2 regions of the Microlunatus capsulatus genome follow, and region 2 is predicted to be linked to the other one. Evidence: riboswitches for the same ligand, from Rfam matches in the RefSeq annotation. Region 2 holds a riboswitch; the other holds the start of a gene.
The links. Region 2 has a riboswitch for cobalamin ahead of JOF54_RS00800 (FecCD family ABC transporter permease). Riboswitches for the same ligand answer to the same signal wherever they lie in the genome.
Positions count from the first base shown of each region.

Region 1: it holds a riboswitch for cobalamin, as region 2 does, so the genes downstream of both, JOF54_RS00285 (IucA/IucC family C-terminal-domain containing protein) here and JOF54_RS00800 (FecCD family ABC transporter permease) in region 2, are expected to answer to the same signal.

Region 1 covers NZ_JAGIOB010000001.1:49,198-56,432, reverse strand. The annotation lists gene JOF54_RS00310 (CHASE3 domain-containing protein) at 285-1,346, shown strand; gene JOF54_RS00305 (class I SAM-dependent methyltransferase) at 1,354-2,034, opposite strand; gene JOF54_RS00300 (hypothetical protein) at 2,102-2,476, opposite strand; gene JOF54_RS00295 (dioxygenase family protein) at 2,862-3,848, shown strand; gene JOF54_RS00290 (ABC transporter substrate-binding protein) at 3,880-4,890, opposite strand; gene JOF54_RS00285 (IucA/IucC family C-terminal-domain containing protein) at 5,042-5,887, opposite strand; cobalamin riboswitch at 5,931-6,117, opposite strand; gene JOF54_RS00280 (ABC transporter substrate-binding protein) at 6,202-7,161, opposite strand; gene JOF54_RS00275 (siderophore-interacting protein) at 7,154-7,235, opposite strand, start outside.
Region 2 covers NZ_JAGIOB010000001.1:168,972-176,206, reverse strand. The annotation lists gene JOF54_RS00830 (pyridoxal phosphate-dependent aminotransferase) at 1-536, shown strand, start outside; gene JOF54_RS00825 (APC family permease) at 657-1,985, shown strand; gene JOF54_RS00820 (hypothetical protein) at 2,023-2,550, opposite strand; gene JOF54_RS00815 (hypothetical protein) at 2,733-2,930, opposite strand; gene JOF54_RS00810 (MFS transporter) at 3,022-4,266, shown strand; gene JOF54_RS00805 (enolase C-terminal domain-like protein) at 4,300-5,655, shown strand; cobalamin riboswitch at 5,787-5,973, shown strand; gene JOF54_RS00800 (FecCD family ABC transporter permease) at 6,071-7,123, shown strand; gene JOF54_RS00795 (ABC transporter ATP-binding protein) at 7,120-7,235, shown strand, end outside.

The DNA of each region.
Region 1 (7,235 bases), 120 kb from region 2:
CGATCCGGCCACGCCCGCGCCAGCCGGCCCCCGTGCGGCTGAGACGAGAAGGTGCAGACGGCATCACGCATGAGGTAACTTCCTCCGCATCCAGTCCTCGGGGGACTTCCTGCTCCGGACGTCGGTGTCCGGTCCCGTCACGGTCCAGATCGGTCGCCCGCAGATGCCCCGTCGCCCCCGTCCTCCGCTCCCCGTCGGCACCGCCACGAGCAGGTCGGCGGACACCGGCCGCCTGCGCGGGGACGCGGTCCGCGCCGCGGGGACGCCGTGAACGGAGCGCGGCGGTGAGGAGCCTCTGGTCCCGCTCGGGCCGCGAGCTGACGCTGCGGCAGGCGATCCTCTCGAGCATGGCGCTGCTGGTGGCCATGACCGTCCTCAGCGCAGGCGTCACCACCTGGGAGCGGCTGCAGGTCGGCGACGTCCGCGCCGAGCTGCGCGAGCGGCTGCGACCGGCCCAGACGGCCGTGGCCGACCTGACCCGGGCCTACGTCGACCAGGAGTCGGGCCAGCGCGGCTACGCGCTCACCCGGCTGGACACCTTCCTGCAGCCCTACGAGCGGGGACGCGAGGAGAGCGACCGGCTGCAGCAGCAGCTGACCGGGCTGCTGGACACCGACCCGACGGCCACCGCGCTGCTGGCCTCGGCCGCCGAGGCCGGTCGCACCTGGCAGCAGGAGGTCGCCGAGCCCGAGCTGGCCGCTCGCCGGCAGGGTCCGGTGTCCACGGCCGACACCGAGGCGTTCGCGCTCCGGGGCAAGGAGCTGTTCGACGGACTGCGGCAGCGGCTGGGCGACGTCGCGTCCCGGGTGAGCCAGCTCACCCAGGACCGGCTGGCCCAGGTGGCCGCGGCGCAGCAGCGCGCCAACGTCGCCACGACCCTGGCCGCGCTGCTCGCCGTCACCGTCGGGGTGGGGACGGCGTTCGCCCTGGCGCGCCGGACCACCCGACCGCTGAGCCGGCTCGTCGACGAGCTGGCCGCGGTGGCCGCCGGGGACCGCAGCCGGCCGATCACCGTCGCCGGGCCGTCCGAGGTGCGCACGATCGCCGCCGCGGCCGAGACGATGCGCAGCGCGCTGGTGGAGAGCTCCGCGGCCCTGGCGGTGGCCGAGCGCCGGGTCGGCACCGCCGACGAGCGCGAGCGGATGGCGCGCCAGGTCGGCGACCTCACCCTGCACCGGCTCTACGGCCTGACGCTGGGGATGAGCCAGCTGAGCAGCAGCCACCCGCAGCTGGCCGCCGAGGTCCGGCCGCTGGTGGAGCAGACCGACACCATCGCCCAGGAGCTGCGCGGCATCATCTACCCGCTGCCCGAGGACGTCGAGCCCGCGGGGGGCAGCGCGTCCTGAGCCGGGCTCAGCGCAGCCGGCGCACCCGCAGCACGTGGTCGTGGGTGTGGTGGGCGCCGGCGCCGCCGGGCGGCGCCACCCGCGGGCGGTCCTCGTCGACCTCGACGGCCCAGCCGTCGTCGAGCAGGCGGCGCACCGAGCCCGGGCCGACGTAGTCGTCGGGGTCGAAGCCGTGCGCGCGGGCCGTCGCCTCGTCGACACCGGCGTGGTGCACCAGGAGCAGCAGGCCGCCCGGGGCGACGGCGCCGAGCAGCGCCCGCTCCCCCGCGGCGTCGGGCGTCGCCGGCAGGGCGGGGTACTGGGCCGAGACGAGGTCGAAGCCGGTCAGCCCCGCTGCCGCCTCCACCAGCCCGGCGTGCACCCAGCGGGCGTCGACGCCGGCGTCGCGGGCGTGCGCCGCCGCCCGGGCGAGGGCCACGCCCGAGACCTCCAGGGCGGTGACGTCCCAGCCGCGGCCGGCGAGCCAGACCACGTCCGCCCCCTCCCCGCAGCCCACGTCGAGCACCCGGCCGGGCGGGAGCGCGGCCACCTCGGCCACCAGCGCGCCGTTCGGCGCCCCGCTCCACAGCCGGGTCTCCCCCGCGTAGCGCTCGTCCCAGGCGTCCCGGGCCCCGGGGTCTCCGCGGTACGGGTCACGGGCAGGCCCGGACGGCTCGGGGGTGGGTCCGGAGGTGTCGGGGTCGCGCACGCCTCCAGGGTGTCCCCCGCTCCAGCGGACGGCCAGCCCCGTTGCCGGTCCGGCAACGACCGCGGGCTCAGCCCCCGTCGGCCGGCGGGCGCCGCGGGTCGGGGCGCCCGGGCTCGGGGACCACCGGGTCGGCGAGCGCGGTGGTGTCGTCGACGGCCTGGTCGAGGTCGCGCTCGAGCTGCCGGATCCGGCGCTGCAGCGCCTCCCGCTGCTGCTCGAGCCGCTCCTCGCTCGTCGGCCGGGTCACCAGCTGGTGGACCCCGTCGACGGCCCAGGTGCCGCCGGCGATCGCCAGCACCAGCGGCCAGCCGAGCAGGACCGCCGCCGTGTCGCGGGGACCGGCGACCGTCTCGTGCCGGAGGTGCCACAGCACGCGCGCCGTCACCGCGCCGGCCAGCAGGTAGCCGAGCACGCCCAGGATCACCAGCAGCATCGGGTCCACCCGCCGATCCTCGCAGCCGGGGCGGCCACCCGGGCGGACCGCCCCCGGCCGGCCGCATCCGCAGGCCGGTCGGGCGGCGAACCCGGACGCCGGGCCGGAGGCACCCGCCGACAGGGGCTGACCGGGCTGCGGCATCATCGCCCTTCCCGACGCCTGCGGGCGCCCGACCGGTCAGGACCGACGTGCAGACACTCGTGGCCTTCGCCTCCGACGCAGCCGTGCCCGCCGAGCGGGTGGAGGCGGGCCGCCGGCTGCTCGGGGCCTGACCGCCCCCGGCCCGTCGTCGTCCGGAGCCCTCACAGCGGGCGCACAGCCCGACCCGGGTCGGTGGACAACCGCGCTCCCTACGGTCAGGGCACACCCGACCGACGACCCAGGAGCGACCGTGCCCAGCCAGCCCCACCCCAGCCCGACCTACGAGGGTCGCCCCCTCGACCGCACCGAGGAGGAGCTGACCGACCAGGGGCTCCCCTTCGACGTCGTCACCCTGCTCAGCCGGCGGCGGCTGCTGCGGGCGGCCGGCCTCGGCGCCACCGCCGTCACCCTGACCGCCTGCGGCGCCACCGCCGCGACCTCCGGGTCGCCGTCGGCGGCGGCGGGCGCGCTGGCCGAGATCCCCGACGAGACGGCCGGGCCCTACCCCGGGGACGGGTCCAACGGGCCGGACGTGCTGGAGCAGTCGGGCATCGTCCGCCGCGACATCCGCTCGAGCTTCGGCGACGCCGACGGGACCGCCGAGGGGGTGGCGATGACGCTCCAGCTGGACCTGGTGGACCTCGCCGACGGGTCGCCGTTCACCGGCGCCGCGGTCTACGTCTGGCACTGCACGCGGGAGGGCGGCTACTCGCTGTACTCCGACGGGATCACCGGGGAGAACTACCTGCGCGGGGTCCAGGTCGCCGACGACGACGGCGCCGTGACCTTCACCAGCGTCTTCCCCGGCTGCTACAGCGGCCGCTGGCCGCACGTCCACTTCGAGGTCTACCCCGACGTCGCCAGCACCGCCGACGCCACCGCGGCGATCGCCACCTCCCAGGTCGCGCTGCCCGAGGACGTCTGCCGGCAGGTCTACGGCACGGACGGCTACGCGGCCTCGGTGGCGAACCTCGACGGCGTCAGCCTGGCCGACGACAACGTCTTCGGCGACGACGACGGGGCGAACCAGCTGGGCACGGTGACCGGCGACGTCGCGGGCGGGCTGACGGTGCGGCTCGCCGTCGGGATCGACACCAGTACGCAGCCGGTCGCCGGCCAGGCTCCCGGTGGCGGCGCCGGCGGGCCCGGTGGCGCCCCGCCCTCCGGCGCGCCGTCGGGCGGACCGGGCGGCTCGCCGCCCAGCGGGGCCCCGACCGCGGGCTCCACGCCCGGCTGAGCGGCGACCCGCCGGCGCGACCGGTCCGGGCTCAGCCCAGGTCGAGCGCGGGGCGGACGGCGCTGGGCGGCACCAGCCCGGCCTGCTCGAGGCCGTGGCGCAGGTGCTCCGCGGCGTCGATGTTGAGCGGTCCGCTGGTCCACAGCGCGTAGGGCAGCGAGAGGTACCGCTTCTCCCGGACCGCCGGCAGGTCCCGGCTCGCCGGGTGGGTGGCCAGCACCCGCTCCTTCTCGGCGACGGTCTGGCCCGGGTAGTCGACGAAGACGATGTAGTCCGGGCGGGCGGTCGCCAGCCGCTCCCAGGGCACCTCGGTCCAGGTGTCCTCGACGTCGGCGAGCGCGTTGGTCCCCCCCGCCGCCTCGATGACGGCCTGCGGGCCGCCGAAGGCACCCGAGGAGAAGATCGCGTCGGTGCCGCTGTCGAAGACGAAGACCACCGGCTTCTCCGCCGGCTGCGGCGCCGCCCGGAGCGCGTCCAGGCGGCGGTCGGTGTCGGCGACGACGTCGGCGGCCGTGCCCGGGTGCCCGGTGATCGCGCCGATATTGCGCAGGTCGGCGCGGACCGCCTCCCAGGGGTCCATCGTGCCGCGGGTGCCGTCGGGCCGCCGGCAGCTCTCGCTCAGCACGTAGCCCGCCACCCCCCGCTCGGCGAGGGTCTGCGGCGTCAGGTTGGTGGAGTCGCTGTAGCCGTAGTTCCAGCCGGCGACGACGACGTCGGCCCGCGCGGCGACGACGTTCTCCATCGTCGGGTACTCGGCAGAGACCAGCGGGAGCCGGGAGACGACGTCGCCGTACTTGCGGGTCAGCACGTCGACGTCGTCCTCGAGGCTGGTGACGGCGGCGATCTGGTCGGCGGCCCCGACGGCCAGGCTCAGGGCCGTCAGGTTGCTGTCGTTGACGAACATCCGCCGGGCCGGCGACGGGAACGTCGCCGGCGCGCCGCAGTTGTCGACCGTCACCGTCCCGGCGGGGCCGGTGGCGCTGCCGGCGGGCTCGGGCGGCGACCCGGCGGGGGCGCAGGCGACGAGGACCAGCGCCAGCAGCCCGACGGCGGCCGGGGCGGGCCGGCGCCGGGCCCGGCGGGCGGCGAGGGGTCGGGGGGCCGGGGGTCGGGACGTCACGGTGTGCTCCTGGGGCTGGGTCGGTGCGGGCTCGGCGGGGAGGGGGACGGCGGTGCAGCCGGGGTCGGCGGGGTCACGGCCGGCGGCCGGACACGGGTCCGGCGGCGGTCAGGCCGGGCCACAGCGGGGTCTCGGGACCGGGGTCGAGGCGCCGGACGGCGGCGGTGGTGCGGCGGTCGCGCTCGTCGGCGGGCAGGTCGCGGCACGAGGCGCAGGCCCGCGAGCCGCCGAGCCGGATCAGGCAGCAGGTGTGCCGGCGGTGGGCCAGCCGCAGGCCGTCGTCGGCCTCCACGAGGACGGGGCTCAGCAGCGGCCGGTGCGGCCAGGCCGGGGCGTCGAGCACCGCCTCCGCGAGGTCGGCGAACGCGGCCCGCCGCGGCGGCGCCAGGCTGCGGTGGACGGTGGCGAGGACGCCGGCGCAGGACGTGGCCACCGAGCCCCAGGCCAGCTTCGGGGTGATCCGGGTGGCGGCGGAGACGGCGTCGACGACCGGCCGGGCGGCCGCCACGACGGCCACGGCGACGTCGGCGGGGGCGGGGGCGACCGCGGCCACGGCCGCGTCGAGGGCGAGGCCGGCGGGCATCCCGCGCGCGTCCCACCACACCCACCAGCGGTCGGCGGAGAGGTCGAGCAGGGCACCGGTCCGCAGCCAGACGGGGAGGACGAGCGCCAGCCAGTCCCCGCTCCAGTGCTGCAGGGCGCAGGCCCCGCCGACCGCTCGGTGCGCGGTGCCGACGGCTCGGGCGTACCGGTCGGCGACGTCGGCCCAGGCCGGGACGTCGGCGAGGTCGGCGAACGTCCGCCAGGGCCGGTCCACCGGGTCGGCGCGCGGGTGCGGCCGGTGCAGGGGGGGCCGGACGGGGTCACGGGCGAGGGCGTCGAGGACGGGGTCGACGGCGGGCAGGGTCGGTGCGGGCACACCAGTCTCGTTTCGGTCGGGGGACCCAGGTCGCGAGGTCCTGACGGCGGACAGCGAGCCGGCAGGTCTTCGGACTCGGGATCACCCGCCGATGGCACCTTCCCAGGACCTCACCGGTCCCAGTGGTCTCACGCCACCCACGTCACCCTCACCGCTGCGCGCCAGCCCCGGAGTCCCACCGGGTTCCCTGTCACCCTCCCGGGTGCACGACCAGCTCGTACCGCCGAACCTAGCAGCCCCCGCCCCGCCGGACCCCGACCCATGACCGTGGCGGACCGTGCCGCGACATCGCGGCACGACCCACCACGATCCGCTCAGCTCTGCTCGAGGACCGCCTCGACCTGGTCCAGCACGGCCTGGCCGTCGAGGTAGTGCGCGGCGTAGTAGCTGGACAGCGGGACCTGGCGGGCCGCGTCGACGGTCCGGGTGAAGGCGGCCTGGCCGAGGGCGTCGGCGGTGCGCGGGTCGGGCCGGCCGGTGGCGTCGGCCAGGGAGAGGACGACGTCGGCGTCGGCGAGGCCGTCGTAGCGCTCGGCCGAGATCGGGGTGGTCGGGACGTCGGCGGGCGCCGCCGCTGTGAGCCGGGCGCCGAGGTCGGCCAGGACCACCCCGCTCCACGAGGTCGCCCCGTCGACGAAGACCGTGCCGTCGGTGCTGGCCCGGACGAGTGCCCAGGTGAGCCGGCCCAGCGGCTCGGCGTGCGTCGAGCGCAGCTCGGCGACCCGCGCGTCGTAGGCCCGGGCCAGCGCCTCGCCCTCGGCACGGCGGCCGACGGCGTCGGCGGCGCGGACGGCCCGCTGCTTCCAGTCCCCGGGGCTGCTCGCGGCGAACAGCGCCGTCGGGGCGATCGCGGCCAGCTTCTCGGGCAGGTCCTCGGCCAGGCCGGGGACCAGGGTGCCGAGGACGAGGTCCGGCGTCAGGGCGGCGATCGCCTCGTAGCGCAGCTCGGTGGTCGTGCCGACCTTGGTCAACGCGTCGTAGGCGGCCTGCTGGGCGGGCAGCACGCCCCCGACCGTCGCCTCCGCCGTCCCGACCGGGGTGAAGCCGACGTCGAGCAGCGCGTAGGTGGAGTAGAAGTCGGTGCAGACCACCCGGCGGGGCGCGCGGGGGATCTCCACCGGTCCGCGGGCGGACTCGACGGTCCGGGTGCCGCCGGCGGCCGTCGCGCCCCCGGGCCCCGGCGTCCCGTCCTCGCTGGCCCTCCCGCAGGCCGCGGGCAGCGTCGTGGTGCCGAGCAGCCCGCCCAGCAGGGCCCGGCGGCTGACCTCACTCATCGATCGCCCCGTCGGTGCGCCAGTAGCCCATGAACATCACCTGCTCGGGCGCCAGACCGCGGGCGCCCACGAGG
Region 2 (7,235 bases):
CCTGCACCGCCGCCGTCGCCGCCGCGATGGCCGCCGCCGGCCGCCCGGTGCCCGTCGTGGTCAGCGTCTTCTCGCTCTCGAAGACCCACGCCATGACGGGGTTCCGGCTGGGCTACGTGCTGGCGCCGGCGGAGCTGACGCCGCTGGTCCGCCGGGTGCAGGAGACCCAGCTGTCCTGCGTCGCCACGCCCACCCAGTGGGCCGGCGCGGCCGCCCTGACCGGACCCCAGGACCACGTGGCGGCGATGCGCGCGGAGTACCGCGACCGCCGCGACCGCTGCGTCGCGGTGCTGGCCGGCCGGCCCGAGCTGGTGCTGGCGGCCCCACCGGTGGGCGCCTTCTACCTCTGGCTCCGGTACGCCGCCGACGTCCACAGCGGGACGCTGGCCGTCGACCTGCTCCGCGACCACGGCGTCGCGCTGGCGCCCGGGACGGCGTTCGGGCCCGCGGGGGAGGGGCACCTGCGGATCTCCCTGGCCACCGCCACCGACGTGTTGCTGGAGGGGCTGGACCGGGTGCTCGTCGCGCTGCGCTGAGCGCCCGGGGCGGGCTGCTGCGGAGTCCGCAGTGGTTCGCTCTCGCAGCGACGGGTAGGCCTCCGTGAGGCCCGCGAGCACCTGGCGGGCGCGACGACCCTCCCCAGCGACAGGATCACCATGGCCACCCAGCTCCAGCCCGGCACGACGGCGGGGGAGTCCAAGCTCCGGCAGAGCATCACCGGACCCCTGCTGTTCGTGTTCATCCTCGGCGACGTCCTCGGCGCCGGCATCTACGCCCTGATGGGCGTGCTGTCGCAGGAGGTCGGGGGAGCGCTGTGGGTGCCGCTCGCGGTCGCCCTGCTGCTCGCCCTGCTGACCGCCGGCTCCTACGCCGAGCTGGTCACCAAGTACCCGCGCGCCGGCGGCGCCGCGATCTTCGCCGAGCGGGCGTTCAAGAACCCGCTGGTGGCCTTCCTCGTCGGCTTCAGCATGCTGGCGGCCGGGGTGACCAGCGCTGCCGGCCTGGCCCTGGCCTTCGCCGGCGACTACCTCGGCACCTTCCTCGACGTGCCCGCCGTGCCCGCGGCGATCGTGTTCCTGGCCCTCGTGGCCGCGCTCAACGCGCGGGGGATCAACGAGTCGCTGCGGACCAACCTCGTGATGACCGTCGTCGAGGTCAGCGGGCTCGTCATCGTCGTCGTCACCGTGGCGGTCCTGCTCGGCCGCGGCGGCGGCGACCTCAGCCGGGTCACCCAGTTCCCGGACGGCGTCAGCCCGGCCGCCGCGACCCTGGGCGCCGCCGTCATCGCCTACTACTCCTTCGTCGGCTTCGAGACCTCGGCCAACGTCGCCGAGGAGGTCCGCGACCCCAGCCGGGTGTACCCACGGGCGCTGTTCGGCTCGCTGCTGACCGCCGGCCTCGTCTACGTCCTCGTCGGCCTGGCCAGCTCGGCGGCCCTGTCGTCCGACGAGCTGTCGGCCTCCAGCGGCCCGCTGCTGGCCGTCGTCCAGGCGACCGGCGTCGGCGTCCCGGCCTGGGTGTTCAGCCTGATCGCCCTGGTGGCGGTGGCCAACGGGGCGCTGCTGACGATGATCATGGCCAGCCGGGTGACCTACGGGATGGCCGAGCAGGGCCTGCTGCCGGGCGTGCTGGCCCGGGTGCTGCCGAAGCGGCGGACGCCGTGGGTGGCCATCGCGGCGACGACCGTGCTGGCCATGGCCCTGACGCTGGTCGGCGACCTGTCGGTGCTGGCCAGCACCGTCGTCCTCCTGCTGCTGTTCGTCTTCATCAGCACCAACGTCGCCGTCCTCGTGCTGCGCAAGGACCGCGTCGAGCACGCGCACTTCCGGGTGCCGGCCGCCATCCCGGTGCTGGGCGTCGCGTCCTGCGTCCTGCTGCTGACCCGCCAGGAGGGCGTGGTCTGGCTCTACGGCCTGGGCCTGCTGGCGGTCGGCGTGGTGCTCTACGGCCTGGCCCGGCTGACGGGGCGCCGGTCGACGTCCTGAGCCCGGGCACCCGGGCCGGAGCGGTCCAGGACGGGTTTCAGACCAGGGCGACGGCGCCGGCCAGGGCCGAGAGGCCCAGCAGCGAGCCGCCCATGACGGCGCCGACGACGCTGCTGGTCGGGCCCGGGCGGCGACGGAGCCGCGGGACGAGCAGGCCGAGGACGACGGCCAGCGCGCCGCCGGCCACGGCCAGCGTCGGGTCGTCCAGCAGGAACGCCAGCGGGATGAAGTGCAGGGCGACGACGAGCGCCACCCACCAGGCCATCCAGCGCGTCTCGCGCCGGCGGGCCAGCACCCAGCAGCCGATCCCGGCCGCCAGCACCTCGGTGGCCACCAGGACGCCGAACCACGGGTACCGGCCCTCGAGGGCGCTGGGGTCGGCCCAGCGCTGGACGACCAGCACGGTGGCGCCGGCCGTCAGCAGCAGGCCGAGCACCGACCCGGCGCCGAGCCGGGCGCGCCACCGCGTCGGCGGGTCCTCCTGGGCCCAGCCGAACCAGACGACGGCCATCAGCCCGAACCAGCCGGTGGTGAACAGCGCGTCGCGCGTGAAGTCGGTCAGCATCGCCCAACCGTAGGGTGCCGCCGGGGTCCAGCCCCTTCCCCGGTACCCCTCCTGCGCTGTCCGATAAGCGACATTATGTCAGATTGGGCGTTCGGAGAGCGGGCCAGCCACTCCCCGGCCTCTCCTCGTCGCCGCGGCGCCAGCACGCGCCGCGTCGACGACGACGTGCCGCGGAGCCGGGCTCAGCGACGACGGCCGACGAGCAGGTACAGCAGGTGGTTGCCCGAATTCAGCGCCGTCAGCACCCGCCACAGCGTCGGGCTGCCGCGCAGCTCCGACGGCCGGCGGGCGGCGATGTCGCGCCAGACCAGCGCCGTCAGACCGGCGTGGGCCGCCAGCGCCAGCAGGACCGTCCGGGTGCTCGGACCGTTCGTCGTCATGGTCCACCCTGACCCACCGGGCCCGGTGCCGTCCAGCGGCTGCCGCGCGTCTGATTCGATTCAGCAGCCCCGCGTCCCTAGGCTGTCGACGGTGACCACCGCGCCGCCCGACCGCCGGCTCCGACGGGCCCGGGCCGCCACCGGCGCCCTCTTCTTCACCAACGGCGCGCTGTTCGCCAACCTGGTGCCGCGGTACCCGGAGATCAAGGCCGACCTCGGCCTGAGCAACGCCCAGTTCGGGCTGGCCGTCGCCGGGTTCCCCGTCGGCGCGATGCTGGCCGGGCTGGCCGCCGGGGCGCTCATCCGCCGGGTGGGCTCAGACCGGCTGGCCGTCGGCGCCACCCTCGTCGCCGCCCTGGGCCAGCTGGGAGCGGGCGTCGCACCGGTCGGCGTCCTCCTCGCGGCCGGCCTGCTGCTGGCCGGCGCCATGGACGCGCTGGCCGACGTCGCGCAGAACTCCCAGGGCCTGCGGGTGCAGCGGGGCTACGGCCGCTCGATCCTCAACTCCCTGCACGCCATCTGGAGCGTCGGCGCCGTGGTGGGCGGGGCGCTCGGTGCCCTCGCGGCCGGGGCGGCGCTCCCCCGCGGCCTGCACCTCGGCGCGTCGGCCCTGCTCTTCGGCGGGCTGGCCCTGCTGGCGTTCCGCTGGATGCTGCACGACGACCCGGTCGAGCCCGTGCAGGCAGCGCCCGAGCACCCGGTGTCCCGGGCCGGTCGGCGGCCCGGCCGGGGCCGGCTCCGCCTGTACGCCGCGCTCGGCGCGCTCGTCCTGGTCGGCGCCGGCGGCGGCGTCATCGAGGACTCCGGCAACTCCTGGTCCGCGATCTACCTGACCGACGTCCTGGGCGCCTCGGCCTTCGTCGCCGGCACCGGCTTCATCGCCCTGCAGGGGATGCAGTGCCTCGGCCGCTTCCTGGGCGACCCGCTCGTCGACCGCTTCGGCCAGCGCGCGGTGGCCCGGACGGGCGGGCTGGTCGCGCTGGTGGGGATGGGCTCCGCCCTGCTGGTCCCGACGCTGCCCGGCACCGTCGTGGGCTTCGGCCTGGCCGGGCTCGGCATCGCCACCCTCATCCCCGCGGCCATGCACGGGGCGGACACGCTGCCCGGGCTGGCCCCGGGCACCGGCCTGACGGTCGTCAGCTGGCTGCTCCGGCTCGGCTTCCTGCTCTCCCCGCCTGTCGTGGGGGCCGTCGCCGACACCGTCTCGCTGCGGGTCGGCCTGCTCGTCGTGCCCCTCGCCGGGCTGGTGGTGGTCATCGCCGCTGGCGTGCTGAGCGGGCGCACCGCCCGCCCGGTCCTCGACGCCGAGGTGCCCGAGGCGGTCGCCACCCGCTGACCGCCGGCCGGGCCGGGCTGGTGAGGATGAGGCATGAGCCCCGACGCCCTGAGCCCTGACGCCCTGAGCCCTGAGACCCTGAGCCCTGGAACCGGCGGCACCGACCCCACCGAGACGCTCCCGGAGCGCGCGGAGCCGTTCGACACCCTCGCCCAGCCCTGGCCCGCCCGCGACGACGTCCGGATCACCCGGGTGCGCACCGTCGTCACCGCGCCCGAGGGCATCCCGCTGGTCGTCGTGGTGGTTGACACGGACGTCGACGGGCTCTCCGGCCTGGGCTGCGCCACCTTCACCCAGCGCTGGCACGCCGTCGTGGCCTTCGTCGAGCAGCACCTGGCCCGGCTCGTCGTCGGCCGCTACCCCGGCGACATCGAGGACCTGGTCCGGCTGGCCCGGCTGTCCGGCTACTGGCGCGACGGGCCGGTCGGGAACAACGCGATCTCCGGGCTGGACATGGCGCTGTGGGACATCGCCGGCAAGCGCGCGGGCGCCCCGGTGCACGAGCTGCTGGGCGGGCGGGTCCGCTGGGCCGCCGACACCTACCTGCACGCCGCCGGTCCCTCCGTCGGGGCGACCGTCGACGCGGCCGCGGAGATCGTCGACCGCGGCTGGCGGCACGTCCGGCTGCAGACCTCCCAGCACGGTCTGGGCACCTACGGCTCGCCGCAGATCCCGGGCGTCTCCGCCGGCGACCCCTACCCGCACGGCGTCAGCACCTCCGAGTACCTGACGACGGTCCCCCGGCTGTTCGCCGCCGCCCGCGACCGGCTGGGCCCCGAGGTGGAGCTGTGCCACGACGTGCACTCCCGGCTGACGCCGAGCCAGGCCGTCGGGCTGGCCCGCTCGGTCGAGGCGTACCGGCCCTACTTCCTCGAGGACGTGCTGCCGCCCGAGCACTGGGACCGGCTGCCCGAGGTCCGGCGCGCCTCCCCCGTCCCGCTGGCCGTCGGCGAGCTGGCCACCTCCGTCACCGACGCCGCCCGGCTGGTCACCGGCGGCGGGGTCGACCTGCTGCGCTGCCACCTCTCGGCGATCGGTGGGCTGACCCCGGCCCGCAAGCTGGCGGCGCTGTGCGAGCTCAGCGGCGTGCGCACCGCCTGGCACGCGCCCGGCGACACCTCACCGGTCGGCGCCGCCGCGAACGTCGCCCTCGACGTCTCCTCCCCCGCCTTCGGCGTCCAGGAGGGCCACGAGTACGCCGACGCCGTGCACGAGGTCTTCCCGGGCACGCTGGTCGCCGAGCGCGGCTGGCTGACCCCGAACGACGCCCCCGGCTTCGGCATCGAGCTGGACGAGAGGGCGGCCGCCCGCTACCCCGCCGACCTCTCCCCGCACGACGCCTGGGCCGCCGGGGCGCGCGGCCGCGACGGCGGCCTGGTGTTCCCCTGACCAGCGCGCCCGGACACCACTCGGCACCGGCATCCGCCGGGCCGGGCCGTGATCGTGGTGGGTCGTGCCGCGATGTCGCGGCACGGTCCGCCACGGTCCTGGGTCGGGGTCCGAGCGGGCGGGGGCTGCTAGGTTCGGCGGTACGAGCTGGTCGTGCACCCGGGAGGGTGACAGGGAACCCGGTGGGACTCCGGGGCTGGCGCGCAGCGGTGAGGGTGACGCGGGTGGCGTGAGACCACTGGGACCGGTGAGGTCCTGGGAAGGTGCCACCGGCGGGTGATCCCGAGTCCGAAGACCTGCCGGCTCGCTGTCCGCCGTCAGGACCTCGCGACCTGGGTCCCCCGACCGAAACGAGTCGTCCCGTGCCCGCGCACCCGCCCGTCCCCCTCGCCCCGACGCCCGTCCGGCCGGCCCGGTGACCCACCTGCGCGACGCCCGGCAGCGGCGACCGGGGCCCACCGCCGTCGTGCTCGCCGTCCTGCTGCTCCTCAGCCTGGTCGGCTCGCTGGCGCTCGGCACCGAGACGGTGCCGGTCCGGGCCGTCGTCGACGTCGTCGGCCAGCACCTGACCGGCGGCCGCGGCGCCGACCCGGTGGCCGACGTCATCGTCTGGGAGCTCCGGGCCCCGCGGGCGGTGCTGGCCGCCGTCGTCGGCGCCGGCCTCACCCTGGCCGGCCTGGCCATGCAGACCCTCGTCCGCAACCCGCTGGCCGACCCCTACCTGCTGGGTGTCTCGTCCGGGGCCGGCGTCGGCGCGACCGCCGTCATCACCACCGGCCTGCTGGGCGGGTGGGGCCTGTGGGCCCTCTCGGGCGGCGCGCTGATCGGCGCGCTCGGCGCCTCGGTCATCGTCTACCTCGTGGCCAGCGCCCAGGGCGGGCTGACTCCGCTGCGGCTGGTGCTGTCCGGCGTCGTGCTCTCCTCGGCCTTCAGCGCCGTCGCCTCCTTCCTCGTCTTCGCCGCCCAGGACAGCCGGGCCGCGCAGTCGGTGCTGTTCTGGCTGCTCGGCAACCTCACCGGCGCCACCTGGACCAAGGTCTGGCTGCCCGCCGTCGTCGTCCTGCTGGCCACCGCCCTGCTGCTGGCCTGCAGCGGCTGGATGGACGCCCTGGCCGCCGGTCCGGACACCGCCGCCTCGCTCGGCGTCCCCGTCGTCGGGCTGCGCCGGTCGCTGTTCGGCGGGCTGGCCGTCCTGGTCGGGGTGCTGGTCGCGGTCTCCGGGGGGATCGGCTTCGTCGGCCTCGTCCTCCCCCACCTCGCCCGCCGGTTGGTGGGCGCGCGGCACCGCTCGCTGGCCGTCGTCGCCGCACTGGGCGGCGCGCTGTTCCTGCTCTGGGTCGACGTCTTGGCCCGGATGCTCTTCCGACCGCTGGAGATCCCCATCGGGGTGGTCACCGGCGTCGTCGGCGCGCCCGTCTTCCTGCTGCTGATGGGCCGCGCCGAGTACCGCTTCGGGAGCGCCCGGTGAGCGCCGGGGTCGCCCTCAGCGCCACCGACCTCGACGCCGGCGTCGACGGCCACCTCATCCTCTCCGGCGTGACGCTGGACGTGGCCCCGGGCAGCCTCGTCGCCGTCGTCGG